Regions from separate parts of the Sulfitobacter mediterraneus genome, predicted to be linked through region 2. Evidence: riboswitches for the same ligand, from Rfam matches in the RefSeq annotation. Region 2 holds a riboswitch; the other holds the start of a gene.

Region 1 (10,611 bases), 760 kb from region 2:
TGCGGTGTCGATGTGATCGTGTTCAGCGATCACCACCAGATGGCCCTGCCGCGCATCGCTGCCCCATGGGCGGTCAAACTGTTGACGCACCCGTGCACCCACGGCCTGCACCAACAAACGCATCGGTTTGCCGGTGACAGCGACGTAGCCTTTGACGCGCAGAATATGCTGTTCGTTGGCCAGCTTTTCGATGGCGGCCACCAGGGCATCCACATCATCGACTTCGGGCATTGGCACGACGATGGTTTCGAAATCGTCATGTTCGTGATCGTCGTGACCGTCGTGGTGCGAGGGGCGTGCAGCCAGATCGTCTTCGGCCTTGGCGTTGAGGCCCAGTACGATGTTTGGATCAATCACGCCTTCGCTCATCGGCAAGATCGGGATCTGGCGCGGGCTTTCGGCTTCGATCACGGCGCGGGCTTTGGACAAGCCATCCTCACCTGCCAGATCGGCCTTGGACATCAGGATAATGTCGGCACAGGAAATCTGATCTTCGAACACCTCGGATAGCGGCGTTTCGTGGTCCAGTGAGTCGTCCGCCTTGCGTTGTTCATCCACCGCATGTTCGTCAGCGGCAAAACGGCCAGCAGCGACAGCTTCGGCATCTGCAAGGGCAATGACCCCATCCACCGTGATCTTGGACCGGATCGCGGGCCAGTCAAACGCCTTCAGCAGCGGTTTGGGCAGGGCCAGACCGGAGGTTTCAATCAGGATGTGATCGGGGCGCGTCGGCAATTCCATCAGTGCCTCGATGGTCGGGATAAAATCGTCAGCCACGGTGCAGCAGATACAGCCATTTGCCAGCTCTACGATGTTCTCTTCGGGGCAATCTGGGATCGCGCAGGATTTGAGAATATCGCCATCGACGCCAACGGTGCCAAACTCGTTGACCAACACCGCAAGGCGGCGACCACCCGCATTGGTCATCAAGTGGCGGATCAGCGTGGTTTTGCCGGACCCGAGAAAGCCGGTGATCACAGTGACGGGGATTTTGGACAGGTCGTTCATGTTTTTGGCTCCTCGGGGAGGGTCAGAGAGGGAATACGCGCAAGGCTTTGCTTGCGGAAAATAACGGGGCGTTCGCGCCACGGCACCAGGCCATCATGGGTTGCGGCATAGGCGGCTGCACCGGCAAGGATGTCATCCACATCCGCCTTGGTCAGACGGCCATAGACGTAGCTCCATTTACCGGGTTCGGACAGGGCAATCGCCGCGCCTTGGGAACAGGCCGACAGACATTCAACGCCGATGATCTGTACGCCGTCAGGTGCGCCTTTTTCGATGAGCGCTGCATAGAGCTGCGCGCCGGGGCGCGGGGCGTCTTCTTCGAGCACTTCACCAGCGCGGCAGGTGGTGCAAACATGCAGTGTCGTGGTCATGGGACTGACCTTTCAAATTTCGGCGGCTGGCGAACGGCCTAGCCCACCGATGTGATCGGGGCAAGCGGCCCCTAGTCCACCGTCAGCGTCGTGCTGGCGGAAATGGCGGTGCCGTTCACCGACAGGGGCCGGTGATCGTTGCTGTTCAATGTGACCTCGACCGTGACTTCGCCCTTGGGCAGGCTGGCGATGTGCAGCCAAGGGCCATAAACGCGGCCCAATTTCTCACCGTTGATATAAACATGCGCGTGCCCCTCACCCGGTACATGGCCAAGGCTGGCTTGCTGCGGGGCATAGGCAAAATTGCTGGTGATGATGTGCAGATTGTGGCCGGCCATCGGATCAGCGGTCAATTCCATCGCAACCGTTGGCGCATTTGCGGCAGGCAGGTCGATGGGCGTGTCATGCATCATTTCGTGGTCACTGCCGCTGCCGTGCCCCATAGCTGCATGATCCATCGCGCCGCCATGGGCGGACGGGTCAGCATGGTCATGGCCGTCAAATGTGACGCCGTTTCCGGCGGCAATCGAGAAACCCAGACCGCCACCGAAAACGAGACCTATGACAAAAAGAGAAAGCGTGCGGCTCATGTCACTGTTGCCCTTCGCGCTGCCAGAAATACGCCGCAAAAGCACCCAGCATGACCCACGCCGCCAAGCCAACGCCCAATGCACGGGCGGCAAACAAGGCACCGATTTCGGTTGGAACCGGTCCGGAGAAGCTGTCAGGTTCCGGTGCACCGACCAGGTGAGGCGCGGCCAACAGGGCTGCAGCGATCAAGATCATGACCGGCGAGCGCCCGAATGCGATCAACCAAAGAGCAACCGCCGCGGCGCCCACGGTCGCGAACCACCAGATTTGACGCGCGGTCACGTCAGCGGCAGCAACCCCCGGCACCTCGGGGGCAAGCGAAAAGCCAGGGGCAAGATGGAAAGCGACAAAACCGGCGACCCCCCAGAGGATTCCCCAACGGGCCGTGATGGGCGTGCCGCGCTCTTCGGCAAAGCTCATCGCGCCGATCAAGATCAGCGCGTAGCCGGTATAGGTGAGCATCGTGAAGATCACGCTGAGGCCATCGCGCATCAGGTCAAATCCCGGCAGTTCCGGATGGGCGCTGACGGCTTCGGCACCAAAGTGAACGAGATCGCCGCCTTCATAGAGTTCGGCATGCAAAAGAACAGGCTGTACAAAAACAAGCTGTAGAAGACCGGTCAAAAGACCGGCCGCGGCACCGGCAAAAACGGCGCTGATGATAAAGCGGGACAACATAGGAACCTAAATCCTTGTGGTAGAGCGCCTGTGGCGCGAGATGCGGGATATAAAAAAGCGGTTGCCATAACGCAAAGAAAGCAGCCGCTGAACGGCCGCCACTCCAAGCAATCAGAATACGGAAACGCCAAAAACCCCGCGAAGGGAAGACTATCTCAACGGCTCACCCAACAAGGTGAGGCCGCAGAAAACCTGAACGCAATCGCGTTTAGTGGCAGGGAAAGCCTGTGGCGTGGCGGACATCATGTGCCGCATCGTGCAGGGCAGCTGCCTGAACGTGGCCGGTCAGGGTGATCAGTGCCACACCCAGTGCCACTGCGAAAACCGCAGGAACAAAACGGGATGTGCTGATTGCGCGTGTCTTGGTTGTTGTTGTCATCTTCTTTTTCTCCTTACCGTCACACCCGACGGCATATTGCGTTTCATTTGCTTGGCAGGTCTCCTGGCTCGCGGGTCGTGGCCTTTGCCCGCCTTCCCCGTCCGAGGACGAGTGGCATGTTGGGCGCAGGCTCACCGCTTACAGTCGCGGGGGCGGCTTCGGCTTCGGATCGCGGAGGATCCTTACTGAATTCCCTGTTCGGTTCCACGCCCAGATTGGACGCGCTTCGGAACACCAAGCCCGGCGAATGTCGCATTTGACCAGATCGTTGGCAAGGTAGATTTGCGACAAGCCAACAGCCTAAAACGCATCTTTGCTGGCCTTATCGGTGGAATGTGCAGATAAATCTCTCCACGGGCACTGCGCCACGCGAATCGTGCCCGCCAGAACGGAGCCCTATGCACCTCAGCCGAACGACCCTCGCGATATGTTATTCGTTGATCGCGCTTGTCCTTTTCGATTCCATGGGATTGATCATCAAATACCTGTCCGGCCCCTATGGTGCGGCGGAACTTTCGGCATATCGCAACCTCTTTGGCCTGATCCCCGCCGCGATTGCGCTATGGTCCTCAAGAGCATGGCATCAAGCCGGGCGGCGTTGGCATCTGCGGCAATGGAAACTGGCCTTGTTTCGCGGGTTTGTTCTGACCTTTGCGCAGTATTTCTTCTATCTTTCCCTCGGGTTGCTCAGCTTTGCCACCGCATCGACCATCACTTACGCCAATGCGTTGTTCATGGTCGCACTCGCGGCCGTTTTGTTGGGTGAGAAGGTTGGGCCGGTGCGGTGGGCGGCCGTTCTGGTGGGTTTTGTCGGTGTGATTTTGGTGGTCGGCCCAGGGCGCGATACCTTTACCCCAGCCGCACTTTTGCCCTTGGCGGCGGCGGTCTGTTATGCGCTCACCGGCGTCACAGCACGGATGATGGACGCAGATGTGCCAACGGGTTTGATCAACCTTTATTCATCGGCATTGGCGGCAATCGGGGCGCTTTTGCTTGCGGTGCTGACAACGGGTTTTTCGCCGCTCAGAGACACCGGTGACCTGATCTGGATCGGCGGGATGGGCGCCTTTGGCGGTACCGCCGTTTTGTTGCTGATCGCCGCCTACCGCATGGCCGAACAAAGCGATCTGGCCCCGTTCAGCTATTTCGGTATCCCCATCGCTTTTGTCTTTGGCTGGGCGTTCTTTGATGAGACCCCATGGGGCGAACTTTTCCCCGGGGCGTTGTTGATCATCGTCGGCGGGTTGCTGATCATCTGGCGCGAACGGCGGTTGAGGCAGGCGGAAGGGGATTAAACCACCACATCCTCTGCCGCCTGATCGCCAACGCCAAAAACGCGCTTGTATCGGTCGATCTGGTCTTGCGGTCCCATGGCCTTGTTCGGGTTGTCCGACAGTTTGACCGTGGGATGCCCATTGGCCGACACCGCCTTGCAGACCAGCGAGAACGGCGCAAGCGCGTCATTGGGCACCAGGCCCCGAAAATCATTGGTCAACAGCGTACCCCAGCCGAATGATACTTTCACCTTGTCCGCAAATTGCGCGTGCAGGGTGCGGATCTTGTCCACGTCCAATCCGTCCGAAAAGATCACCCGTTTCTCCAAGGGGTCTTCACCGCGTGACTTCCACCAATCAATCGCCGTTTGCGCGCCGGTTGCCGGATCGCCGCTGTCGATGCGGATGCCGGTCCAGCCCGCAAGCCAATCTGGCGCATTGTCGAGAAAACCCTTGGTGCCGTAGGTATCAGGCAAGATAATCCGCAGGTTGCCTTCATGCTCATCATGCCAATCGGACAGAACGTCATACGGTGCTTGGGCCAGCGCGGCGTCATCTTTGGCCAAGGCCGCGTAGACCATAGGCAGCTCATGGGCATTGGTGCCGATCGCCTCAACTTCGCGGCTTTTGGCAATCTTGCAGTTTGACGTGCCGGTGAACGCATCTCCAAGACCTTCGTGCATGGCCTGCACACACCAGTCCTGCCATAGATAGGAATGCCGGCGCCGCGTGCCAAAATCGGCAATCGACAGATCAGGAATATCGCGCAGAACCTCGATCTTTTCCCAAACGCGGGTCATGGAACGGGCATAAAGCACCTGCAGTTCAAACCGGCCCATTTCATCGAGCACGGCACGGCCGCGCAGTTCCATCAAGATAGCAAGGGCGGGAATTTCCCACAGCATGACCTCGTGCCATTTCCCCTCAAAAGTCAGCTCATATTGATCGCCGCGCCGCTCAAGCTGATAGGGCGGCAGGCGCAACCCCTCGAACCATTCCATAAACTCGGGGCTGAACATCTGGCGCTTGCCATAAAAGGTGTTGCCGCGCAGCCAGGTGCTTTCCCCCCGGCTCAGCGACAGAGTGCGCACATGATCCAGTTGCTCGCGCAGCTCCGCCTCGTCAATCAGTTTGGCCAGTGGCACATGTTTGGACCGGTTGATCAGACTGAAAGTGACCTGCGTGTCTGGCTTGTTGCGAAAAATCGACTGACACATCAACAGCTTGTAAAAGTCGGTGTCGATCAGGGACCGGACAATCGGGTCGATCTTCCATTTGTGGTTCCAGACGCGGGTTGCGATATCGACCATGAGAGGCTCCGGCAATTAGGTTTGTCGGTTAAAGCAAAGCCGGGCGGCACTGGCAAGCAGGCTCAGCGCGGTTCATGGAACCTGCTCGGCGTCGATGCAAGACAGGTTCCCGCGCAGGGGGCATTGCATTTTTTCAACTCACGGTGATAGGGCTGCCACATTATTCCCCTATTGATCCGACAGAGTGCGGATACCCCAATGCCAGAGCGGCGTTCTGAAAGGCAGGTTTATGGATCAGTTCGATGTTATCCGGCTTGGCACTGTTGTACTGGCGTTTGTCGGCTATTTCGCCTGTCTTGCCCGCTTTGGTCTGATCACCTTGATCCTCACGGCGCTGTTCGGTGCCTATTTGTCCCAGTTTTATCCGCTCACCGGGGTCTATCAGCCCTATTGGATCGGCGCGACGTTGTTTGTGTTGATCCTCGCCCTTGGCGCGCGGCTGGGCAAAACCCGTACTTCGGCCCAGGACCGGTCTGCACCACAAGGTCCGCAACCTGACAGCAAGGAAATCGTCATTGACGGCACCAACGTCCTGTATTGGGACGGGGAGCAGGCCGAGCTGTCCACGTTGTGTATGGTCGTGGATGATCTGCGCCGACGCAGCTATGCACCGTTTGTCTTTTTGGATGCCTCCTCCCGGCACCATCTGAACGACACATCCATGACCGAAAAAAGCTTTGCCAAGGCGCTAGGCCTTCCGCAAAGCCGTGTGCGGGTGTGCCCGGCCAAAACCGAAGCGGATGCCTTCATTCTGAAATTCGCCCGAGAACAATCCCTGCCTGTTGTGTCCAATGACCGTTTTGGCGATCGGCATGAACAGACCCGCGGACTGAAGCTGGTCAAAGGGATCATCGCACGGGGCAAGCCGATTTTTGAGGGACTTTAGGTTCAGGCTCCTAGGCCAGCGTCACACCGGCGTTTTCCATACCCTCAATCGCAGCGGCCAATGATCCATCCAGATCAATCGCGCGGCACAGATCGCGGCGCACGGTCACGTCAAAGCCAAGGGTCGCGGCATCCACTGCCGAGAAGTTCACACAAAAGTCCAACGCCAGCCCGACCATGGTCAGCTCGGAGATGCCCCGCGTGCGCAGATATCCTTCAAGACCAGTGGCTGTCCTGTGATCATTCTCAAAGAACGCGGAATAGCTGTCGATGGCCGGGTTATACCCTTTGCGAATGATCAGATCAGCACGGTCTTGCTGTAATTCCATATGAAACTTCGCACCCATGCTGCCCTGAATGCAATGGTCCGGCCAGAGCACCTGCGGCCCATATGGCATCTCGATCATGTCATAAGGGGTCTTGCTATCGTGGCTGGAGGCAAAGGATGAATGCCCCGCCGGATGCCAATCCTGCGTGAGAATCACCGCATCGAAATCCGCCATTAAGGCGTTGATCCCCTGCACGATCAGATCCCCCTCTGGCACGGCGAGGGCACCACCGGGGCAAAAATCGTTTTGCTGGTCGATCACGATCAGGGCTTTCATGGCGGATTCCTTCGTTTTTAGGGCGTGCTAGGGGGAAACTAGCCCAGCCCCCTCTTGCAGAACAGCCCCCCAAAGCCGTAATTGCAGGCCATGTATATTATCGCTGCTCTTTACCATTTCACCCGGTTCGATGATCCGGCTGCGTTGAAACCTGCCTTGCTTGAGCTTTGTCTCGCACAGGATGTATCGGGATCATTGTTGTTGGCCCGCGAAGGGGTGAACGGCACCATTGCCGGCCCTCGGGCAGGTATTGATGCAGTGATCGCCCATCTGAAGGCTCTGCCGGGGTGCAAGGATCTGGAGTGGAAAGAAGCCACCAGTGATCGTGCGCCATTTGGCAAGATGAAAGTGCGCCTGAAGAAAGAGATCGTGACAATGGGTCAGCCCGATGTCGATCCGCGTGCAAGTGTCGGGCACTATGTCGATCCGCAAGACTGGAATGAGCTTATCCAAAGCCCCGATGTGGCAGTGATCGACACCCGCAACGACTATGAGGTGGCGATTGGCACCTTTGACGGTGCGGTTGATCCCCAGACCAAGACCTTTGGCGAATTTCCGGCCTGGTGGGAGGAGAACAAGCACCGGTTCCACAATAAGAAAGTCGCGATGTTCTGCACGGGCGGCATTCGCTGTGAAAAATCAACCAATTACCTGCTCGGCCAGGGTGTTGAGGAGGTTTATCACCTCAAGGGCGGTATCCTGAAATATCTCGAAGAGGTGCCTCAGGATGAGAGTACCTGGAACGGCGAATGCTTTGTTTTTGACAACCGGGTGAGCGTTGGACATGGGCTGGCTGAAGGGCCGCATGTTCTGTGCCACGGATGCCGCCAGCCTATTCTGCCGGAAGATATGAAACGGCCGGAATATGAGATGGGCGTGAGTTGCCACAAATGTCATGACAAGACATCGGACTGGGACAAGAAACGCTTCCGAGAGCGGCAGAAACAGATCCGGCTGGCCCAGGAACGCGGCGAACTGGCCTGATCGTCGGCACCGTCACCTGATTTCCGGCGGGAAATGGGGGCCAGCCCCCATCGCCGCTGCGCGTCGATTCCCCCGGAGGTTTTTCTGGCCAAATGAAGACAAAGCGCCTTTTTCTTCATTTGGCCCTTAAACCTCTGGGGTCCGGGGCAAAGCCCCGGGTGTCTGCTGCAGGCTCAATGGGTTGGATATCTAGGCCGTTACTGCGCCGCGCGGCGCACGTGGCTTGCTGCGCAGCAAGAGCCATAGCATGATTGCAATGTTCAGGCCGTTCCACAGAATGCCATTGATAAAGGCCAGATGGTAAGATCCACTCAGGTCGTAGATCTGGCCCGACAGCCATCCGCCCAGCGCCATGCCCATGATGGTCGCCATCATCACAAAGCCGACGCGCGCGCCAGCCTCCCGCGCGGGCATATATTCGCGAACGATCAAAGCATAGCTCGGCACGATGCCGCCTTGTGACAGGCCAAAGACCAGACTGACCACATAAAGCGAGACCAGTCCGCCCGCAGGCAGGTAGAGGAACAATGCAAGGCATTGCAACGTGGACCCGATCAACAGCGTCCGCACTCCGCCAAGCCGATCCGCCAGCAACCCTGAGACCACACGTGAGCCAACCCCGCCGAGCAACATCAGCGACAGCATCTCGGCCCCAACAACCGGGCCGAACCCCAGATCAACGCAGTAAGACACGATGTGAACCTGCGGCATGGACATCGCCACGCAACAGCCGATCCCGGCCAGCCCGAGAAGGTACTGCAACGCACGCGGGCTGAGCCCGGATGATTGTGCGTTCAGGGATGAGGCCAATTGCGCGGCCTCATGGGCGGCCTCTGAAACTTGACGCCGCAGGGCCAGGGCCAGCGGGATCACCCCAATCAGGGTGGCAACCGCCATCACTTGATAGACCGCACGCCAGCCGCTGTCTTGCAACACGCCCGCCAGCAGCATCGGCCAGATTGCACCGCTGAGATAATTGCCGCTTGCGACCAGCGCCACCGCAATCCCGCGCCGGCGTACAAACCAGTGGGATATGTCGGCGATGAGCGGCCCAAATCCGATGGCTGATGCAAAACCGATGATCAACTGCGCTGCGGACAGCAGGACAATGGAATGAGACAGGACCGCCAAGATTAAGCCAAGCACCACAGTCATGGCGGCAACGATCAGGGAAAGAGACACCCCAAACCGATCCACCGCGCGGCCCAGATAATAGTTGCCGAGGGCAAAGCCGATCATGGTGAGTGTATAGGGCAAGGACGCTTCGGCCCGTGTTGTGCCAAATTCGGCCTCAACCGCCGGCATGATCACAATAATTGCCCACATGCCTGCGTTTGCGATGGTCGCCACAAGCAGCGTCAGGACCAGCCTGAACCAGGAATATCCGCTGTCAGTTTCAATGCTTTGCATGGCCGTTCTCCGTTCGTGCCATCTGGCGTCAGGGAGGGGCAAAGCGCAAGGGCCGCAGGCAAATCGTGACAATTGAAGTTGTTAAGCGGGCAGTAAGCCCTCCTGTCTTAAACCTGTCGTCGGGTGAAAAGAGGTGGTGGAGATGAGTGCGCAAGCAAACGCGGCGCCGGTCATCATCAAGAAGAAAAAGGTCATCGCAGGTGGCGGGCATCATGGTGGTGCTTGGAAAGTTGCCATAAGCATAGTCCTTCAGTCATTGACGCTTTGCGTCCGTGAGGTCCCACCCCCCTGGGGCTGGACGAAATGTCGTTCTGACCTGTGCAAACGCCTAATGAAGAGGCTGCGCCATCCGACCTCGGATGCAGGGACAACTTGCCGTCCGGAGCGTTAATACCTTCTGAATGCGCTGCGACGGAGTACCCCGATTTTTATTTAAACGCCCAAATCCGCCCCTCAGGCGCGTTTTTCCACTGAGGCTTCTGCATCCATCTCGATGCGGTGCTTGCGACCATCTGCGCCATAGGTTTCAAGCGATCCCCTGGTTTCGCGTAGAGCTGCCATGCGGCGCGCGACCTCGCGAATGCCCTCAAGTGCCCCGTCGAGCAAAAGCTGGTTTCGGCGCACTTTTCTGTCCAGTGCTTCGAGAGTTCTCAGATCATGTTTCTCCGGATGTTCATTCACCGATCCGATAAGGGCTTCTTTGGCTGAATACATGTCAGCAAGGCGTTCAAGATCACCGCCAAGAAGCGCCTCACGTTCTGCGTCCAACAGGGTGCTCAGATCTTCCAGCGCAAGGTCAGTCAATTGGGGTTGCATCGTTTCTCTCCTTTAGGGATTCAAAAATCGTTTCGCTTAGTCCGATACCTCCGCTGCGCACCATTGCGGCGGCCTGTTCACGTAGCAAAAAAGACGCGAACTGATCCTCTCCCGCACCGCCGCCAAAGGCGCCGCGCGTTTGCCCCAAGCCAGCAGATTTGAGCATTTCAGCCAAAAACGTCGTTTCAAGATCATGTGCTGCGGCACGCAATTTCTGGTCTCGTTCGACCGCAGTCTGGGGTTGATGGGATGGCAGGATTTGCATCGCGTGATCCTTAAATTGCTGCGTATATTTCTCGG
Region 2 (10,611 bases):
GGTTCTGCGGGGCCAGCCCATCACCAATGTCATGCAGGAGCGCTCCAACGATCCAGTCGATGTCGGCGCCTTCCGCCTCGGCCCGGCTGGCCGATTGCAAGCCATGTTCCAGTCGGGTGATCTGATACCCCTCTAGCGTCGCCTCGCCCTGGCGACGCAGCTCCTCCAGAACCCGATCAGCGGTCAGGCCCAAATAGGGTTTCTCCAATTCATGCAACAGCAGGTATTCTTCCTTGGTGCCGTCCTTCATCTGAGTGAAAGACACCTTTGGATTTGCATCTGTCATTGGCTCGCTCTCCCTTTTTCTGTTGCGCCGTACATGGACAGCTCGCCCATCGACCCTGCAGCAAGTGTGACAGATTGATCCGCCACGGTACGATCATACAACGCCAGATCGGGCACGGCGAAAAGACTGCGCGATCCCGGCGCGTTGATCCACCCGCGTCAAACGTCCACACCGCGCACCAGCATCGCATAATCCCGCCCCGGCACAGCATCCTTTACTCCTAGGATGGCAGTTCTGACCGTCAGCCCGATCCGGCGGCCATTTGACCTGTTGGCACCGGATGCAAAGAAAGCGATCGCTTCGAGTTGCTGCTGTGCGGCGGTCCCCTCGTCGGTGTCAGATGTCCTTACAGCCGCCACAAACACATTTTGTTGATAGGTGTGCCGCTGATCTACTGTCAGTCCACTTTCCATCGCGCATACCCTTAGGACAGCCTTTTCCCCAGTCTCCGCTCGATCAGCGAATTCGCGCCTACCCTCAGTTGACACGCATACGTTGAACTATATGGAGGCCCGCACAACGCAGGCGTCGACGCGCCGATTCTCCATTTTGCAAGGACATGCAGCCGATGACGACCTATAGAATTCCCGCACAGGTGATCCGCAGCAATACCTACACCGGCACCCTTGTTGGGGTCGCACCTACAGAGCTCGTGATCGTGGCACAGGACAACGAAACTGGGTTCTCCTATTCCGTCCCGACGGATCCATTTGGCAACCCTACCGATATCACCTTCGACCGCAACATTTATTCTGCGACCTATTTTGATGGCACGCGGCAAATCCGCGATGACGACTTTGCAATGGTTGTCGATATCAAATGGGGCGGCAACAACTTCTCCACGCTTTATTTGACGCAGGTGATCCTTGGCGGTGAGGTTCATGAGGTGTCGGTTCTGCTTGGTGGGGCCGAGGTGCCACAGTTCACCTCCGTTGCGGTTGCAGAAGCCTGGCTTGGCACTTTTGCCGAAGCCGCCATACCGCGCAAAGGGCCGTTCACACCGGGCCAGCATATCCCATTTGATGCCCCAGCCGGTACTCAGGTAACCGAAGATGACTTTATCGTCGGCTCACCCGGACCTGACCCGATCAGCGCGGGCATTGGAAATGACACGATTGATCCGGGCGCAGGGCACGACACAATTGATGGCGGTGCGGGGGATGACACCGTCCTCTATACCGGAGATCAAAGCAGCTACACTCTGACGCTGTCAGCAGAGGCCACGACGATCACCAATCGCCTGTCCTCCGATACGGATATCGATACCCTGATTGATGTGGAGTTTCTGGATTTTGGAACAGAAATGGATGTCTTTGGCGGCCAGCCCATGCATCTGGATATCTTTGACGGACCAGCCAGCCTGAATGCCGAAGAATTCTCCGAAATTGTTGAGCTTTACGTGGCTTATTTCAACCGGGCACCTGATGCTTTGGGGTTGTTCTTCTGGGCCGGAAAATACGCCGAGGGGCTGAGCATTGCCGATATGGCGGCGAGCTTTTTCACGCAGCAGGAGACGCAGGAAACCTATGCGGCTGTGATGGACGACGCGGGCAACCTCACCGATGTCAGTGCCTTTGTGACCGCCGTCTACCAAAACGTTCTGGGCCGTCAGGCGGATCAGGCCGGTTTCGATTTCTGGGTCGATGTTCTGGAAAACAGCCCCGATGTGACCCCGCCCAACTTTATCCTGGCGATCATTCAAGGGGCCAAGTTTCCTGCTGATCCTGTGCCGCAATCCTATGTCGATCAGGCCTATCTGGAAAACAAATCCGACATCGGCGCCTATTTTGCAGTGATCAAAGGCATGTCAGAGGTCGGCAATGCCAGCACAGCCATGCAACTCTTTGACGGGTCCGACGACAGCCTTCTGGCGGCCAAGAACGCCATTGATGCATTTCACGTTTCCGCAACGGGCCCGACAGACGGCGAGTTTTTGATGCCGCTTGTGGGTGTGATTGACGACCCCTTTGCCTTTGTCTGAGGAACGCCCCCTCCGACACCAAGGCCGGAGGGGGATCCCCTAAATCTCGATCGACACCTTGCCCATCGGGTGTGAACAGCAGGCCAGGACATATCCCGCCTCGATGTCATCCTCCGAGATGCCGCCGTTGTGGACCATATGGACATCACCCCCGGTCTTTTTGACCTTGCAGGTGCCACAAACCCCGAAAGTACAGCCCGACGGGATGTTCAGCCCTGCCGCCCGGGCCACGGCCAGAACAGTATCGGTTTCGGTACATTTGTGACGCACGTCCGACTGCGCGAAGTAGACTTCCGCAGTGCTCTCCTCATCCGGGACCACATCATCCAGATCAGGCTGATCCGCCTCTTCCTCAACAGGTGCGCCAAAGCTTTCCTGATGATAGTGGTCCATGTCAAAGCCAAGCCCCGCCAGCGCGTCGCGCACAGCCTGCATGAAAGGCTCCGGCCCGCAGCAATAGACCTCGCGCTCCAGATAATCGGGGGCCATCAGACCCAGCATCAGCTGGTTGAACATACCCTGATACCCGGTCCATGGCGCATAGGGATCGGGCGCCTCGACGACAAATTTCACTTCCAGCCCCGGTGCGCGGCTGGCCATCTGCTCAAGCCGCTCACGAAAAATGATTTCCGAAGGCACGCGGGCGCAATTGATGAACACGGCATCCAGATCCGTGCCTTCATCCCACAAACAGGTGGTCATCGACATCATCGGGGTGATGCCGGAGCCTGCCGAAATGAACAGATATTTGTCGGCCTTGCTGTCCGCATTGGTGAAAAGACCCGCCGGACCAAACGCCTTGAGCCGCACGCCGGGCTTGAGGTTATCGAGCATCCAGCGTGTGCCGATGCTGTCGCTCTGCGCTTTGGCGGTGATGGTGATGGACCGGGGCCGCGAGGGCGAAGACGAGATCGTATAGGTCCGGTGCACCGTGCCGCCCGGCACAGGAAGTTCAAGCGTCAGAAACTGCCCCGGTTGATAGTCAAACAGCGCACCAGATGGCGCACGAAAGGTAAAGCTGGCCACATTCGGCATTTCCGGAATGACCGAAACGCACTCCAGCATTTCATCATCGGTCCATGTCCCGCGCATGGGTTTGTTGCTCATATCGTTCATTACGCCTACTCCGCCGCAAGTGAATTAGGGGCGAGCCGCGCGGACAGGGTCCCGCAGTACCAATCGACAAACTGCGCAACGCCGGATTCCTGCGTGGGCGAATAGGGACCGGGTGTATAGGCCGGCGAATTGATACCCTTTTGATTGTCTTCGACAACGCGGCGGTCTTCGTCATTGGTGGCCATCCAGACCTCGGTCAAACGTTTCAGGTCATAATCCACGCCCTCAACCGCATCTTTGTGAACCAGCCATTTGGTGGTGACTTCGGTTTCCGTCGGGCTCACGGGTGTTACACGAAAGATGATGGAATGATCCGGCAGGAAATGGTTCCACGTCGAGGGATAGTGGAACTTCAGCAAGGTGCCAGCATCATCAAATGGCACGCGGCCCAACCAGCGGCGCACGGCGGTTTTCCCATCCAGAGTATAGCTTTTGGCGCCTTCTTTCAGTGGCATCCGCGCAAGCCGGTATTGGCCGCCTGCGTCCAGCTGGAAATCCGACCGGATGCCCGCTGCTTCACAACGTTGGAAATGCGCGGCCAAGGCGGGTGGCGTGTCGCCAGCTTCAATTCCAGTGACAGATGGATCATCGGGGAAGGTTCGGCACAGCGAGGGATGGTTGCCACCGCAATGGTAGCACTCGCGGTTGTTTTCCCAGACCAGCTTCCAATTGCCATTCTCGATGATCGAACTTTCGAACGCCACCTTGGCATTGCCCAGATCATGGGGTTCCAGATAAGGTGCGGCCAGTTCTGCAAAACTGTCAAAATCGGGCGCTTCGTCCCCCAGACAGATGTAAACCAGCCCAGCCAGCTCGCGGCAGTGCACCGACTTCAAACGATGTTTGGAAGGGTCAAAGTCCGGTCCCATGTCACGCGCCCATAGAAGTGAACCGTCCAGCTCATAGGTCCATTGATGATAAGGGCAGACCAGCTTTGGCGCGTTGCCTTTGGCGGCGGTACAAATCACCGACCCACGGTGGCGGCAGGAGTTGTGGAACGCGCGAATCTGGCCATCCGCACCGCGAACGATGATGACGCGATAGGCACCAACGGTGTGGGTGATATAGCTGCCGGGCTTTTCCAACTCACAGGCCGCGACCGCAAACAACCAATCACGGTAGAAGATCGTTTCAAGATCGGTCTGAAACACCGCCGGATCATTGTAGAACGGTTGCTCCAACGCGTAACCGATCTGGCGTCCCGCAAGCAATGCATTGATATCGTTGTTCATCTTGTGCTTCCCGGCCGCTGGGCGCGGCGTTGCTGGAGCGATCGGCAGCACAGCGCGGGGGTGGGCGCCACAAGGAGGACGTGCACCCAAGCCAGCGCCTGCACCGCCGCCCGCGGATTGACGTTTTGCAAGGCTGGTTTCCGGGCTTGGAAGGTGCCAATGGCACGGTCGCATCGCCTTCCCGAGGTCCTCTCTCAGTGGCGTTTGGTTGCGACCTTCCCTTCCTTACCGTTGCGGGGGCAGCGCCGGATTTGCACCAGCTTCCCAATTCTCCGCCTCCCCCAAGGTTTGAGAAAAGCAGCACCTTACAAGCTGCAAATAATCCGGCCCTAAGCAGTCAGTCGTTTCAAATTGCGACCAATCGAGCGCCCGAAAAGACACTCAGGCAGATGTGGCAGATTCTGAGAAAACCCCACTTGATCAAGAGCGACGAAGAGCGAATCCACACCAGATCTTGTGTGCAGCAAGGCACGATCCCCACATCTAGAGGTGGGCTAAAACAGGAACGTCACTTTGCCGATCAAGCAGCGACACGCCCGGGTCGTCGATCCCCAAAGTTGGTCGGTGAATGACAATTTGCCTGCGGCAGGCAAAGGATTCTCCGAGAAGCGATGCACCCCTTGAACGAGCCGGCACATTGGAATCAGGCGGCAAGCATTTTGTCCCCTGCGAAGGATGCAAGCCAATCAGACGAAGGTTCCGGGAAGGCGAATTTGGATGAAATGATTGACGAATTACAAATATGGCTCTTTCTATACCGTCGAATATTTTCCTTAATAGACTGTTATTAGGGAAAAATTTTTCAAACACTTTGATCAACATATAAAAATCCTGAAAAATTGATTGACGTCCATCATTTTACAACACAACCTATCCCGCACGGTCATCAAGCCTTCGGTGATTGGAGGAGGTCCAATGAAAAATCCGACGCTCCATGACGTCGCGCGGCTGGCTGGTGTCAGCTCTGCGACCGCTGATCGCGTATTGAACCGGCGTGGAAACGTGGCAGAGAAATCTGTCCGAAAGATCGAAGAGGCCGTCGCGCAGTTGGGCTATGTGCGCAATATTGCTGCCGCCAACCTATCCAGAAAACGCGGGTATCACCTGGCGTTTGTGCTGCCGCGCCGTTCGCACGCTTTTTTTGGCCGCATGCATGAACAACTGCAAAAGGCGGCACTGCATCTTAAATCCGCCCGCGTCGCCATTGACGTAATTGAATTTGAGGCTTTTGACGCTCACGCGTTGGAGGTCGCCGTCTCAGGGCTGTCGGAAACGGGTTACGACGGCGTTGCCTTTGTCGGACTGGGCCAGAGAACCGCGCTCATGCCATTGGTGGCATTGCGCAACTCGGGCGTAAAGGTCGTCTCACTGGTCTCTGACGGCCCTCAAGATTGCCGTGATCATTACATCGGCATTGACAATAAAAAGGCCGGGCGCACCGCCGCACGTCTGGTTGGTATGGGCCACGGTGGCAAAGCAGGCCGCGTGATTGTCACCGCTGGTTCGCTGGATGCGCGCGACCATTCCGACCGGATCGAAGGGTTCACAGCGGTGCTGGAACAGGATTTTCCGAGCATCGAAATCACATCCGTGATCGAAACCAAGGACCAACCCCGCCAGATGCGCGCGTTGTTGTCCGAACGCCTGCGCGGTGACGATGGCTACACGTCAATCTATAATGTCGGCGCGGGCAACGAAGGCTTGGTGGATGCCGTTCGGATGAATGGCCGTGATGGCCTTTCCATCTGCGTGGTTCATGAACTTTCCGCTTGTACCCGCGACGCATTGGAAGACGGCACCATCGACGTGGCCATCGACCAGCGCCCCGAGATTGAACTCAACCGTGCGCTCGCCCTGCTGCAAGCCATTGTGGATGACCTGCCGCCCCCACCGGCGCCGGAGCTGATCCCAGCGATCTACTTGCGTGACAATCTTCCCAATGAGCCGCTTTGACAGAAAGGCCCTTCCCAAATGACCACTTTTTTCGAAGACCTCAGCCCCCTGCGGTTTGATCCAGATGCCAATGGTCTTGCCTTTCGTCATTACGATCCGGACGAAATGTTCATGGGCAAGCGGATGGAAGATCATCTGCGCTTTTCCGTAGCCTATTGGCATTCCTTTGCTTGGCCGGGCGGTGATCCGTTTGGCGGCCAGACCTTTGAACGCCCTTGGTTTGGCGACACGATGGATTTGGCCCGGATGAAGGCCGACGTGGCCTTTGAAATGTTTGACCTGCTGAACGTGCCGTTCTTTTGCTGGCACGACGCGGACATCCGTCCCGAGGGCACAACCTTTGCCGAGAGTCGTCGCAATTTTGAGGAAATGGTCGATTACCTGACGGGCAAGATGGAAAACGGCAAAACCAAGCTGCTGTGGGGGACCGCCAATCTGTTCAGTCACCGCCGCTTCATGGCAGGCGCCGCCACGAACCCCGACCCAGAGGTATTTGCCTGGTCGGCAGCCACCGTGAAACTGTGCATGGACGCGACCCACAAGATGGGCGGCGAGAACTACGTTCTGTGGGGCGGGCGCGAGGGCTATGAAACCTTGCTGAACACCGACCTCAAGCGCGAACGCCAACAGGCGGGCCGGTTCTTGCAGATGGCTGTCGAGTACAAGCACAAGATCGGGTTCAAAGGTGCGATCCTCGTTGAGCCGAAGCCGCAGGAGCCAACCAAGCACCAATATGATTTCGACGTTGCCACGGTCTACGGCTTCCTCAAGGAATTTGGCCTGGAGAACGACGTTCAAATGAACATTGAACAGGGTCACGCGATCTTGGCCGGTCATTCTTTTGAGCATGAGCTGGCATTGGCGACATCTTTGGGCATCTTCGGATCCATCGACATGAACCGCAATGATTACCAATCGGGCTGGGATACGGACCAGTTTCCCAACAATGTGCCCGAGGTCGCATTGGCCTATTACGAAGTGCTCAGGGCGGGCGGGTTCACCAAAGGCGGCACCAACTTTGACGCCAAGCTGCGCCGCCAATCCCTTGATCCTCTTGATCTCATTGCCGCCCACGCCGGTGCAATGGACGTCTGCGCACGCGGGTTCAAAGCGGCTGCCGCGATGCTGCAGGACGGTACGTTGGAGGAGATGCGCAAAGCCCGATATGCGGGATGGGACACCGCCGGGCACGGCGCCTTGCTGGACAGTGATCTGGCAACCATCGCCGCGCAGGTCGAGGCCGATGGGATTGATCCGCAGCCACGTTCGGGCCGTCAGGAAATTCTGGAGAACATCGTCAACCGCTTCGTCTGAAGCGGCACATTCGGCCGGAGTTACAGTGAAAAAGATCAGAGGTCATGTCGCAGAGCACATGCGCGGCAATCCCAAACTGCGGCAGATATGGGTCATAGGCCCCTGATCGTCTAAGGCCCCGGTCCAAGCGGGAATTTGAAACAGTCTTGGCCGGCAGATCAAACGGTCAAGATGCCAAGAGATGAAAGAGAAATGATATGTTTTTGGGGCTGGACCTCGGCACCTCCGGTGTCAAAGCGCTTCTGATCGACGAGGCGCAAAACCCCGTGGCCGAAGGGCATGCGCCGCTCACCGTGCAGCGCCCCCACCCCAATTGGTCAGAACAAGATCCTGACACATGGATTTCTGCCTGCGATGATGCCATCGCCGCCGTGCGTGCAACTGCGCCCCGGGCGTTTGCCGCGCTGAAAGGCATTGCGGTATCGGGTCAGATGCATGGCGCAACCTTGCTGGACAAAGCGGACAAACCATTGCGCCCGGCAATCTTGTGGAATGACGGGCGGTCTGGCGCAGAATGCGAAGCCCTGGAGGCCCGCGCCGATTTTCGAGGAATTGGCGGGAATATCGTCATGGCGGGTTTCACCGCCCCGAAACTTGAATGGGTACGCCAGAACGAGCCCGAGATCTTTGCCGAGACCCGCAAGGTACTTTTGCCCAAAGACTATGTTGGTCTTTGGCTGACCGGGCGGCATATGTCGGAGATGTCCGATGCCGCTGGCACGCTGTGGCTCGATGTGGGCAAACGCGATTGGTCCGATGCTCTGCTTGCGGCAACAGGGATGGATCGCAGCTATATGCCCGCCCTTGTCGAGGGGTCCGGAGCGGCTGGAAATCTGCGGCCTGAACTGGCCAGTGCATGGGGCGTCGGACCTGTCGTGGTGGCGGGCGGCGGCGGCGACAATGCCGCGACAGCCTGCGGTCTGGGCATCACCAAACCGGGCGATGCCTTTGTCTCGCTTGGCACCTCCGGTGTCTTGTTCACCACAACGGATCACTATGCCACCAACACGCAATCTGCCGTCCACAGCTTCTGCCACGCGGTGCCAGACACTTGGCACCAAATGGGTGTTATCTTGTCGGCCACCGACAGCCTGAATTGGCTTGCTGACTTGGTGGGCCGATCTGCCAAAGATCTGACAAACGCCATCGACGATCTGCCCAGCGCCCCCTCGCCCGTGACATTCCTGCCCTATCTGTCGGGCGAACGCACACCTCACAACGCGCCCGATGCTTCTGCCAGTTTTCTTGGCCTCAAGCGCCAACACGGGCTGACCGAAATGACCCAAGCCGTGATGGAAGGCGTGGCCTTTGCATTAAATGACTGCCGCCGCGCCATCGACGGAAGCGGCGCCAAGTTGGAAAGCGCATGGGTTGCCGGTGGCGGCAGCCAATCCAAGGCATGGCTCAACATGATTGCCGCCGCGACGGGTCTGATACTGAAAGTTCCAGCAAGCGGATCACAAGGTGCAGCCCTTGGGGCGGCCCGCCTCGCCATGGCCGCAACCGGGATGAACGACGTATTCCAAACCCCGCAGTTGCAGGAACGTATCACCCCGGACCCTGCCTTGGCCGCAGCCTATGCAGAGCGGCAACACCTGTTCCGTGACGTCTATCCGGCGCTCCCATAGCGGCAGATCGAGAAAAGCTGCGAGAAAGGCAGCAGCGCCGCTCGCCCGTTAGACAAACCTATGGGTTGCGCCCACATCTACCCCCAAGCGGGCGAATGTGTCTTGGGCAAGTCCCGCGATCTCATCCTCGCTATAGGCGTCCGCGTCATATCTGAATTGCAGCGCACTGCGCCCCGGCTCAAATTCGGCCCGCAGAACCAACTCATCAAAATCACCCGGATAATGCGGCATAGCAATCTCACTCAATTCCATTGACCAGATGCGAACGGTGCCGTCTGCCGAAGGCTGCGCCACGGCGTCAGGGGGTTGGCGATTGCCATTCAGGGGCATCCGGCTGCCGGTAGTAATCTGGCGGGGATAACTGCCTGCGTCGAGCAACCTGCGGTCCCATGTCCCTTCACGCCGGGCGGCAATCGCCGGCAGATGATCCAAAGTCTCGCGCCATTGCTGCGCATGGTTTTGCGCGGCCTCGACAACCGGTTGACCCTCACGATGCCGAAAACGCATCAAGGGGTGCAACGCATGATGACCCGCGTATTGGAACAGGCGGTTGTCGTGACGTCCGAGGGTTAGCGAATAAAGCACATCCTCAACATCCCCTGCCCGCGCCACAGTCTGCATAAAAGCTGTGTTGGCCAGCATGAACGCCGTTGTGCCCACCGCTTGGGCCTGCGCGTTTAACTGAGCCACCTGATCTGCGGTAAGATCACAAAAGAAGTCAGCACCCTTTTGCCAAGTCAGGCCGCCCTGCAAGATGGGCAAGCCGCGTTTGACCCGTCCTATTTTTGGCGGCGGCGGCGCAGGAAATAGCTTCTCTTCCCAAAACTGCTGGGCCAAAGGTCCGCTCATGGCGCGATCCCTGCCCCAACCTTGATAATATGCGGCATAGCCAACGGCTGAGGTCACTATTGGCACCTGAAAATAGAACTTCATAAGATCGTCACGCATCACAGTCATGCCAAAGGCGTCCGTCAGGCAGGCATGAGCACGGAAAACCACAACATCACCAAGATCACCAAATAACAGCAGATCAAGCTGAACCAATTCATGCCCGGCAAGCGGCAGAAGGTCGCGTGCATGTCTGTGTGTGATCCTTTCGAT

The links. Region 2 has a riboswitch for cobalamin ahead of JNX03_RS10340 (aromatic ring-hydroxylating oxygenase subunit alpha). Riboswitches for the same ligand answer to the same signal wherever they lie in the genome.
Region 1: linked by a shared signal. The riboswitch ahead of JNX03_RS14215 (CbtB domain-containing protein) and the one ahead of JNX03_RS10340 (aromatic ring-hydroxylating oxygenase subunit alpha) in region 2 are both predicted to bind cobalamin.

The regions. Positions count from the first base shown of each region.
Region 1 covers NZ_CP069004.1:2,867,647-2,878,257, reverse strand. The annotation lists gene cobW (cobalamin biosynthesis protein CobW) at 1-1,008, opposite strand, end outside; gene JNX03_RS14230 (DUF1636 family protein) at 1,005-1,379, opposite strand; gene JNX03_RS14225 (hypothetical protein) at 1,451-1,969, opposite strand; gene JNX03_RS14220 (CbtA family protein) at 1,971-2,648, opposite strand; gene JNX03_RS14215 (CbtB domain-containing protein) at 2,857-3,027, opposite strand; cobalamin riboswitch at 3,064-3,281, opposite strand; gene JNX03_RS14210 (DMT family transporter) at 3,426-4,322, shown strand; gene pncB (nicotinate phosphoribosyltransferase) at 4,319-5,611, opposite strand; gene JNX03_RS14200 (NYN domain-containing protein) at 5,841-6,497, shown strand; gene pncA (bifunctional nicotinamidase/pyrazinamidase) at 6,508-7,101, opposite strand; gene JNX03_RS14190 (rhodanese-related sulfurtransferase) at 7,192-8,085, shown strand; gene JNX03_RS14185 (MFS transporter) at 8,275-9,495, opposite strand; partial or broken gene JNX03_RS20620 (chemotaxis protein MotB) at 9,638-9,730, shown strand; gene JNX03_RS14180 (flagellar biosynthesis protein FlgN) at 9,949-10,311, opposite strand; gene JNX03_RS14175 (rod-binding protein) at 10,292-10,576, opposite strand.
Region 2 covers NZ_CP069004.1:2,108,673-2,119,283, forward strand. The annotation lists gene JNX03_RS10320 (HD domain-containing protein) at 1-286, opposite strand, end outside; gene JNX03_RS10325 (hypothetical protein) at 445-699, opposite strand; gene JNX03_RS10330 (DUF4214 domain-containing protein) at 855-2,267, shown strand; gene JNX03_RS10335 (hybrid-cluster NAD(P)-dependent oxidoreductase) at 2,307-3,383, opposite strand; gene JNX03_RS10340 (aromatic ring-hydroxylating oxygenase subunit alpha) at 3,389-4,615, opposite strand; cobalamin riboswitch at 4,730-4,938, opposite strand; gene JNX03_RS10345 (hypothetical protein) at 5,099-5,437, opposite strand; gene JNX03_RS10350 (LacI family DNA-binding transcriptional regulator) at 5,531-6,568, shown strand; gene xylA (xylose isomerase) at 6,587-7,882, shown strand; gene xylB (xylulokinase) at 8,080-9,510, shown strand; gene JNX03_RS10365 (condensation domain-containing protein) at 9,559-10,611, opposite strand, start outside.